3 regions of the Pseudomonas sp. B21-031 genome follow, and region 1 is predicted to be linked to each of the others. Evidence: riboswitches for the same ligand, from Rfam matches in the RefSeq annotation. Region 1 holds a riboswitch; each other region holds the start of a gene.

Region 1 (2,970 bases):
CGCCGCTGCAGAGGATCACCAGTTCGGCGGGTGTCTGGCCGAGGTCGGCAATGCTGTCATCCGGCACGAAGCCGCCGGGCTGGGTCCGCAGCAGGTGCATGGGTCAGGCGCCCAAGGCCTGGCGCAGACGCGCTTCGAGCTGCACGGCATCCAGGTCCTGACCGATCAGCACCAGGCGCGTGATACGCGGTTCGTCAGCGCGCCAGGCGCGATCGAAGTGCTTGTCGAAGCGGGTACCCACGCCTTGCACCAGCAGGCGCATCGGCTTGCCCGGGATGGCGGCGAAACCTTTGGCGCGCAGGATGCCGAACTCGACCACCAACTGGGTCAGGGCATCGAGCAACAGGCTTTCGTCGGCTTCTGGCAGGTCAATGGAGATCGAATCGAAGGCGTCGTGGTCATGATCGTCGTGATCATCGCCATCGTGGTGCGAATCGTGGTGGGTACGGCGGCCATCGATGTGCACCTCAGACTCGGCGCCCACGCCCAGCAGTACGTCCAGTGGCAGACGGCCACTGCTGGCCTCGATCACCTTGACCGCGGGCGGCAGCTCTTCGGCCACCTCGGCGCGGACCTTGGCCAGGCCTTCGGCGTCGATCAGGTCGGCCTTGTTCAGCACCACCAGGTCGGCACTGGCCAATTGGTCGGCGAACAGTTCGTGCAGCGGCGACTCGTGGTCCAGGTTCGGGTCGAGCTTGCGCTGTGCGTCCACCTGGTCTGGGTAGGCGGCAAAGGTGCCGGCCGCCACAGCCGGGCTGTCGACCACGGTAATGACCGCATCGACGGTGCAGGCGTTACGGATTTCTGGCCACTGGAAGGCCTGTACCAACGGCTTTGGCAGGGCCAGGCCACTGGTTTCAATGAGGATGTGGTCAAGGTCACCACGGCGTGCGACCAACTCGCGCATGACCGGGAAGAACTCTTCCTGCACGGTGCAGCACAGGCAGCCATTGGCCAGCTCGTACACGCGGCCGCTGGCCTCTTCTTCGGTGCAACCGATGCTGCACTGTTTGAGGATCTCGCCATCAATGCCCAGTTCGCCAAATTCATTGACGATCACCGCGATACGGCGGCCCTGGGCGTTGTCGAGCATGTGGCGAAGCAAGGTGGTCTTGCCCGAACCGAGGAAGCCGGTAACGATGGTGACGGGGAGTTTGGCCAGTGTTTTCATGTCGCGATGCCCTTGGCAAGATGGCGCGGGCATGCAGGACGAAAGCCACGGGCCAGGTCGGCCGGGCTTGTTCGCCACCGGATCACCCCGCCCGGTTGAAAGTCGAAATCGCCTCGAGGCAGGTCTCCTGGCTTGCACCGTACCTGCCGTGCTTTGAATAGCAGGGCTGGAGGGCGCGACGCCTTCCCGCGCGCTTGCGCAGTGGCTGTGTCGGCCCGTTGTCGGTGCTTACAGTTGCGGGGGCAGCCGCGGCTTGTACCGCGTTCCCGTCTTAGCTTCGGCCTGGCCGAAGAACCTCGAAGTGGCAAGGCTACGCAGTGGCTGGCAGGTGGTCAACCATTGCCGTCGGCCATTGCGCGACAGGCGCACAAGCAACGGCGCATCTACGCTACAGTTGCACCTTCATCAACGGCCAAGGACGCCCTATGCCGCTCGCCCCCGCCATCCCGGTACTGCGTATTTTCTCGGTCGAAAAAGCCAAAGAGTTCTACCTCGACTTCCTCGGCTTCAGCCTGGACTGGGAACACCGCTTCAGCCCGGACCTGCCCCTGTACGCGCAAATCCACCGCGATGGGCTGATCCTGCACCTAAGCGAACACCACGGCGATGCCACCCCGGGCTCGACCGTGTTCGCCCGCCTCGACGACCTGCGCGCCCTTGAGCGCGAACTGCAGGACAAACGCTACGGCTACGCCCGCCCCGAAGCCGAGCGCCTGGACTGGGGCCTGCAGATGCAGGTCCATGACCCGTTTGGCAACCGCCTGCGCTTCTGCCAGCAAATCGATGATGAGGCCGCGCAATGAAGGCCATGGGCAAGCGCGAAATGGCCCGTGTGGAGCGTGAGCTGGTGGTTTGTTTGACGGAGGCCTGCGAAACGGCCAAGGCAGAGATTGTCGGGTTCACCTGGCTTACCCATCACCTTGACCCCGACAGTTTTCCTGCCAGCCTGCGCATTACCTGGGTATTTGAGCGCGAGGCAGACAAAGCTGCAGCGCTGGCTGGGGTGGCCAAAGCGCGGATGCTGGCGTTGACCTGTCAGGCGCTTGATGAAGTGGGGATACGGCTGGATCACCCGGCCTGGCATGTGCGCTTTGACAGTGAAGAGGCTTGTAGCCGTAGCCACGGCGGGGATTGGGGTAAGCGGTTGCGGGGGCGCTGAGATAGAAGTAGTGGCCCGGGTGTATGGCGGAGGGTCTTCGGCGCTCTCGAGATCGAGCCCCGCGCGGGCGGCGCTCGGCCTCATAGCCGCCGCAAAACCCCAGACATACGCCCTCCCCCCACCCAATCGCACGCTGTTTCGTGACTGGCCGTTCCCGATCCGCGACGGATGTATTATCGTGGCGTGGTGCGCATATAACAGCAGCCCGAGCGATCGGGCATCTGCAAGACAATCGAGGGTGTCATGAGTAACGAGAGCATTAACTGGGACAAGCTGGGTTTCGACTACATCAAGACCGATAAACGCTACCTGTCCGTATGGCGCAATGGCGAGTGGGACAAGGGCACCCTGACCGAAGACAACGTACTGCACATCAGTGAAGGCTCCACTGCCCTGCACTACGGCCAGCAGTGCTTCGAGGGCCTGAAGGCCTACCGTTGCAAGGACGGCTCGATCAACCTGTTCCGCCCGGACCAGAACGCCGCACGCATGCAGCGCAGCTGCGCCCGCCTGCTGATGCCACACGTGCCGACCGATGTGTTCATCGAGGCGTGCAAGCAAGTGGTCAAGGCCAACGAGCGTTTCGTGCCGCCCCATGGCAAAGGCGCCCTGTACCTGCGCCCGTTCGTGATCGGCACCG
Region 2 (2,970 bases), 370 kb from region 1:
TGATGCTGATGAAGCTGCTGCGCCGCACCTGGTCGCCTGGTAGCCAGGTGTAGGTCTCGGCGTTGCGCCAGCGGCGCTGGGCCTTGAGGAAGTACAGCTGGTTGCTGGCGGTGAAGTTGTCGTTGATCACCCAGTCGGTGACCAGCCGCGTCGACTGGTCGTTGTAATGCACCTTGGCGTTGTCGACGTTGTAGTTATGATCGCGCAGCGACTCGCGGTAATGACCGTCCACCAACGGCGTCCCCATGTACTGCTGCGGGTCCTGGTCACCGTAGTCGTGGCTGAGGGTGAAGCTCAGTTCATCGCTGGGCTGCCAGCGCAGCGCGCCACTGATGGCGACGCTCTGCGAATCGCCCCGGTCGACCCAGCCGTTGCTGGCCAGCTTGTTGAGGTTCAGGCGGTAGCTCAAGGTGTCGGTCAGCGAGCCGCCGCTGTCCAAGGCCATCTGCCGACGGTCATCCGAACCGTAGCCCAGGCGCAGGTGATTGCGGATTTCGCCTTCAAAAGGCTTCTTCGGCACGACGTTGACCACCGCACCGGTGGCGCCCTCCCCGTACAACACCGAGGCCGGGCCGCGCAGCACATCGATGCGCTCGACCGACCAGGTATCGACCGGGAAGGTCACGGTGCCGGCGCCCACGTACAGCCGGGTACCGTCGTACAACTGCATGGTCGAGCTGTGCCCGGTGAAGCCGCGGGCCGACAAGGCCGTGCCGCCGTTACCGGGGGTGCCGATGAAGGTGATGCCGGGTGAACGGGTGACCGCGTCCTGCACCGTGGCGTTGTTGCGCGTAAGGATTTGCTCGGCACTGATACTGGTCACGCTGGCCGGCGTTTCCAGCGGCGTCAGGCCAAGCCGCGAGCCACTGGTGCCTGGGGTATGCAAGTCGGGCTGAGGGTTGTGCTCGGCCGTGCCGGTAATGTCCGTGGCCGGTAGCGCCAGGGCGTTGTCCGCCTCGGCGGCGTGGGCAGCAACAGAGAGAAACACACAGGGCACCAGGCTGGCGTGCAGCAGCGTACCTGGCAGAGAACTGAACAGCGAATAACGGGACATGTCGTTCCACTTGAAGCAGGAATGAAAGAATCCCGGAGGGAACAACGCAAAGAGGAATCGCGGGCGAGCACGCCCACGGAAACCGGCCTGCGCCCGCCCACCGCGGGTTTGCCAAACGATGCTTCAGGCCGGTCTCCGGGCTCGCGAGGGTCATGAAGCATTCACCTTCCCATGCCAGGGCACAGTGGTGTCTTGAATGCTTCGCTCGCATACCGTTGCGGGGGCAGCGCCGGACTGATCATCGAACGATGACGAACCGGCTTCCCGTTTCACCCCATGCACGGCGGCAGGGGGCACCTGAAACAGGCGCGCAGATGACCATCAAAAGGCCGCTGCGTCAACCGGCTTATGGCAAACAGGTCGCCTGAACTCGCCACTTCAGGCCCTGGGCGAACGCGTCACGGTTCAATCATCGCCGGGGCTTTCTACTGCCTTTTCTGGCGCGGCATTTTGTAACGTTCAGTAAGAAGTTTTTGCATGGACATCATTCCCACCACTCTTTAGCCTTACGCCTCCGTCGAAGTGGGGACCCCGTGTGAAGCAGCAGTCAGCTAAACGAACGCCCGCCCTCTGGGGCATTCTCATGGTCGCCGCAAGCCTCTGCGCACACGCAGACAGCACCCCCCAACAAAGCCCGACGCTGGTGTATTCCTGGCCCGTTAACGCAGGCCCACTCGACCCACGCGGCTACTCGCCCAATCAGATGTACGCCCAGGCCATGGTGTATGAACCGCTGGTGCGTTACACCTCGGCGGGCACGGTAGAGCCGTGGTTGGCACAGGCTTGGCAAGTCTCCGACGATGGCAAGACCTACACCTTCAACTTGCGAGATGGCGTGCGCTTCAGTGACGGCACGCCATTCGACGCTGCAGCTGCCAAGGCCAACCTGGATGCCGTCCTGGCCAATAGCCAACGCCATCGCTGGATGGAGCTGGTCACCACCCTCGACCACATCGAAGCCCTTGACCGGCTGACCTTGCGCCTGGTGCTCAAGCACCCGTACTACCCAACGCTGATGGAACTGGCCCAAGTGCGCCCGCTGCGCTTCGGCTCCCCACAGGCCAAACCTGGCGAACCCGCCGGCACCGGCCCATGGATGCGCGTCGAATCGCGCTTGGGCGAGTATGACCGCTTTGCCCGCAACCCCTTTTACTGGGGCGCAAAGCCGGCCTATGGTGAGGTGCTGGTAAACGTCATCCCTGATCCCAACAGCCGCGCGCTGGCCCTGCAGGCCGGCGAGCTCGAGCTGATTCAAGGGGCCGCCGGCGAGATTACCGCCGGCACCTTCGTGCGCCTGCGCGACCAAGGCTTCGCCACCGCCCTCTCGGCACCGCTGGCTACCCGCACCCTGGCGATGAACACCGGGCACGGCGCCACCCGTGACCTGGCCGTGCGTCAAGCGATCAACCAGGCGGTGAACAAGCAGGCCATCATCGACAAGATTCTGTATGGCCTCGAGCCCCGTGCCGATACCCTGTTCGCCAGCAACATGCCCTATGCCGACATCGGCCTGAAACCCTACGCCTACGACCCTGCCCAAGCCGCTCGCGAACTTGACGCTGCCGGCTGGACCCTGACGGCAGGCACGACGGTACGTAGCAAGGCCGGTGAACCGCTGTCGATCGAACTGGTGTTCCTCGGCACCAGCGCGCTGCAGAAGAGCCTGGCCGAAGTGCTGCAAGGCGAGCTGGCTAACGTCGGCATGCGCATCGAGCTGCGTGCGGTCGAAGAAGGTGGGCTGGTCCGGCGCCAGCGCGATGGCGACTTCGGCATGATCTTCGCCGACACCTGGGGAGCGCCCTACGACCCGCACTCCTTTGTCAGCTCCATGCGCTATGCCGGCCATGCCGACTACATGGCGCAGCGCGGTTTGGCGATCAAGGACGAACTGGACCAACGCATTGGCCAGGTACTGG
Region 3 (2,970 bases), 460 kb from region 1:
TCCTTGCAATGAAAGGGATGCTGCGATTATCGCCCGCAGGCCAGGGCGAGGGTAGCCGGCCCGAGCACTTGGCGTGTGACCCGCAGCCGGGCTGTGCCGAGGTGCTGGCTGGCCATGGCCAGCGCCGCGCTTTCAGCGACGCCCCAACAACCGCTGTGCGCATGGGCGATGGCCGAGCGATGGCTGAGCAGGGGTTCATAGGGCTGAAGTTGCCCGGCATCGTACAGCAGCAAGGGCAGGCCTAGGCGTTTTGCAAGCTGCTGCAGGCCAGGTTCGTCGACCTTAAGGGCGATGCTGGCGATACCGCGCAGTGCTGACAGCGCCAAGCCATGGTCAGCCAAGGCTTGGCGCAGCAGGTTTTCGAGGGTGTCCGCCGGGCAACCCCGGCGGCAGCCAAAGCCGGCGTACAGCGCCGGCAGGGTGGCGTCTAAAACCATCAGGCCTGGCTGGAGCGGCGGTACAGCCACGCGCTGAACAGGCCCAGGGCGAGCCAGAAGGCGGCGTTTGTCAGCCAGCTGGCGACCTTGAACTGGGCTTCCAGGGCTTCAGGGGCGAGGCTTTGATGCACCTCAGGTTGCGGTGCACCGATGACATGCGGCAGTACCAGTAGCACGGCGCCTAGCGCTTTCACCAGCCAGTGGCGGGCAAATACCAACAGGGCCAGGCCCAGTGCGGTTGCGCTTGCAGTGCCGATCCACCAGGCCTGGCGTTGCCCCAGGTCAGCGGCAGCGGTGCCCGGCAGCTCGGGCGGCAGGCCCAGGGTCGGGGCCAGGCAGAACACGGCGAACCCCGCCAGGCCCCACAGGGCGCCGGTGGCCGCGCGCTTGGGTTCACGCAGGCTGTACAGGGCGACCAGTATCAGCGCGAAGCCGACCGCTACCACCAGGTTGCCCCCGGTGGTGGACAGCACGCGTTGCCAGCCGTCTTCAGGCGACCAGGCTTCTGCGCTGTGTTCATGGGCAGCGGCCCCTTCGGCGCCGTGTTCGTGATGTTCGGCAACAGGGGCTGCGGATTCGTAGGTTTCTGCTTCAAGGATCAACGGGGCAACCCAGAAGTTTTGCAGCAGGGTCAGCAGCAAGGCCGCAAGCAGCCCGCTGAAGCCCGCGGTACGGGCAATGCGCATGATCATGGGGCGTACTCAGTGGCAGGGGAAGGCGGCGCTGTGGCGGGTGTCGTGCGCCGCGTTGTGCACGGCTTCGATGTGCGAGAAGCCGGCAAAGTACACCAGGCACAGGCCCAGCAGGCTGGCGCCGACGGCGATGACGACACGCTGACTGAGGGTGACGGGGGTGGCAATGCTGTGTTTGGCGCTGGTGACGGGCATGACGCGTTCCTCTGCTTTTTGTGGGCAATGGGCAAGCGCGGCAGCCCCGAACGTGATCCGCCCAGGGGAATGCGACAGCGCCCGCCCACCGCGGGGTGTTCATGAACGTCAGGCCGGTCTCCGGGCTCACGAGGAGGAGCAGGGCTCCTGAAAAGCGCCCCTTCCCATGCCAGATGATGCGGCACAGTGGTCTAGACGCTTCGCTCGCTTACCGTTGCGGGGGCAGCACCGGCTTGGTCGCGCCCTAGTCGAGGGCCTACGACGCACCGGTTTCCCGTTTCACCCCCTGAGGGGCACCTGAACGCGAGGCATTAGGAGACCACGAGGCAGGTTTTCCGTCAATTGCACAGCGGTGTGCGCGTGAAAAGTATTTCAGAAGTTGTAGGTTAGCAATTTTCGGGTTTTGCAGTGCCTGTGAGTTCCAGCGCCGCCCGTGCGGCGCTCGGCCTCACAGGCGCCAAAAAAATCCAGCCATGCACTAAGCCGTCCGCGCGCTACGTCCAGCCTCCCGCTGCGCCACCAACCCGCGAATCCGCGGAATCAGTTCCTGCCCATACTCCACCGCATCGCGCAACTGATCGAACCCGCGGAACAGGAAGGTGCTAACCCCCAGGTCGTAGTACGCCAGCGCCGCCTCAGCCACCTGGTCCGCCGTCCCTACCAGCGACGTCGAGTTGCCTGCGCCACCGCCCAACGCGGCAATCTCGGTCCACAGCCGGGTGTCATGCACCTTGCGCTGGCTGGCCAACTGCAACAGGCGCTCTGAGCCGGTGTTGCTCTTGCCGAAGTTCTTCTCGCGGCGGTTGCCCTGGCGGAGGCCGATGCGCGTCTGCGCATCGGCCAGAATGCGCTCGGCACGGTCCCAGGCTTGCTCCTCGGTAGCCCCCAGGATCGGCCGCAGCGACAGGCTGAAGCGGATGTGCTTTTCACGCCCATAACGGGCCGCAGCCTTGCGCACTTTGGCAATACGCTCGCGCACCTGCTCCAGCGGTTCGCCCCACATCATGTACACGTCGGCATGCTTGGCCGCGACTTCGACGGCTGCATCCGAAGCACCGGAGAAGTAGATGGGCAGCGGCTGCACGGGCTTGACCAGGGTCAGGTTGTCTTCGACCCGGTAGTGCGTGCCGTTATGGTCGAAGGGTTCGGTGCGGGTCCAGGTGTCGCGCAGCACCTGCAGGTACTCGTCGGTACGGGCATAGCGGGCGTCCTTGTCGAGGAAGTCGCCGTCGCGCTGCAGGTCGCCGCTGTCGCCGCCGGTGATGACGTTGATCGAGGCGCGACCACGGCTCAACTGGTCAAGGGTGGCGAACTGGCGAGCGGCGAAGGTCGGGGCCTGAAAGCCCGGGCGGTGTGCGACCAGCAGGCCGATGCGCTCGGTCAGTGCGGCGACGTAGCTGGCCAGGATCAGCGAGTCGGGTGCGCTGGTGTTGACCGCCAGCAGCGCCTTGTCGAAGCCGCCGTACTCCTGGGCCTGGGAGAATGCCTTGATGAAGTCAAGGTCGACCAGCGGGCCGCGTGGTGCCTGTGATTCGCTACCTTCCTGGGGGCCAATGAGGCCAATGAATTCGAGGCTCATGGAACAGAACTCCTTGTTGGGGTGGGGTCAGGCAACGGCCGGCTGGGTGCGGCGCTGGGTGTTGCGG

The links. A riboswitch is a leader RNA that binds a small molecule or an ion and turns the genes downstream of it on or off. The one in region 1 is predicted to bind cobalamin.
Region 2: it holds a riboswitch for cobalamin, as region 1 does, so the genes downstream of both, LOY53_RS15735 (TonB-dependent siderophore receptor) here and cobW (cobalamin biosynthesis protein CobW) in region 1, are expected to answer to the same signal.
Region 3: it holds a riboswitch for cobalamin, as region 1 does, so the genes downstream of both, LOY53_RS12190 (CbtB-domain containing protein) here and cobW (cobalamin biosynthesis protein CobW) in region 1, are expected to answer to the same signal.

The regions. Positions count from the first base shown of each region.
Region 1 covers NZ_CP087181.1:3,208,806-3,211,775, forward strand. The annotation lists gene cobN (cobaltochelatase subunit CobN) at 1-100, opposite strand, end outside; gene cobW (cobalamin biosynthesis protein CobW) at 104-1,171, opposite strand; cobalamin riboswitch at 1,271-1,485, opposite strand; gene LOY53_RS14020 (glyoxalase superfamily protein) at 1,597-1,974, shown strand; gene LOY53_RS14025 (hypothetical protein) at 1,971-2,330, shown strand; gene LOY53_RS14030 (branched-chain amino acid aminotransferase) at 2,574-2,970, shown strand, end outside.
Region 2 covers NZ_CP087181.1:3,578,887-3,581,856, forward strand. The annotation lists gene LOY53_RS15735 (TonB-dependent siderophore receptor) at 1-1,054, opposite strand, end outside; cobalamin riboswitch at 1,163-1,370, opposite strand; gene nikA (nickel ABC transporter substrate-binding protein) at 1,590-2,970, shown strand, end outside.
Region 3 covers NZ_CP087181.1:2,745,316-2,748,285, forward strand. The annotation lists gene LOY53_RS12180 (cobalamin biosynthesis protein) at 27-419, opposite strand; gene LOY53_RS12185 (CbtA family protein) at 437-1,129, opposite strand; gene LOY53_RS12190 (CbtB-domain containing protein) at 1,139-1,324, opposite strand; cobalamin riboswitch at 1,418-1,640, opposite strand; gene LOY53_RS12195 (LLM class flavin-dependent oxidoreductase) at 1,803-2,903, opposite strand; gene LOY53_RS12200 (LLM class flavin-dependent oxidoreductase) at 2,931-2,970, opposite strand, start outside.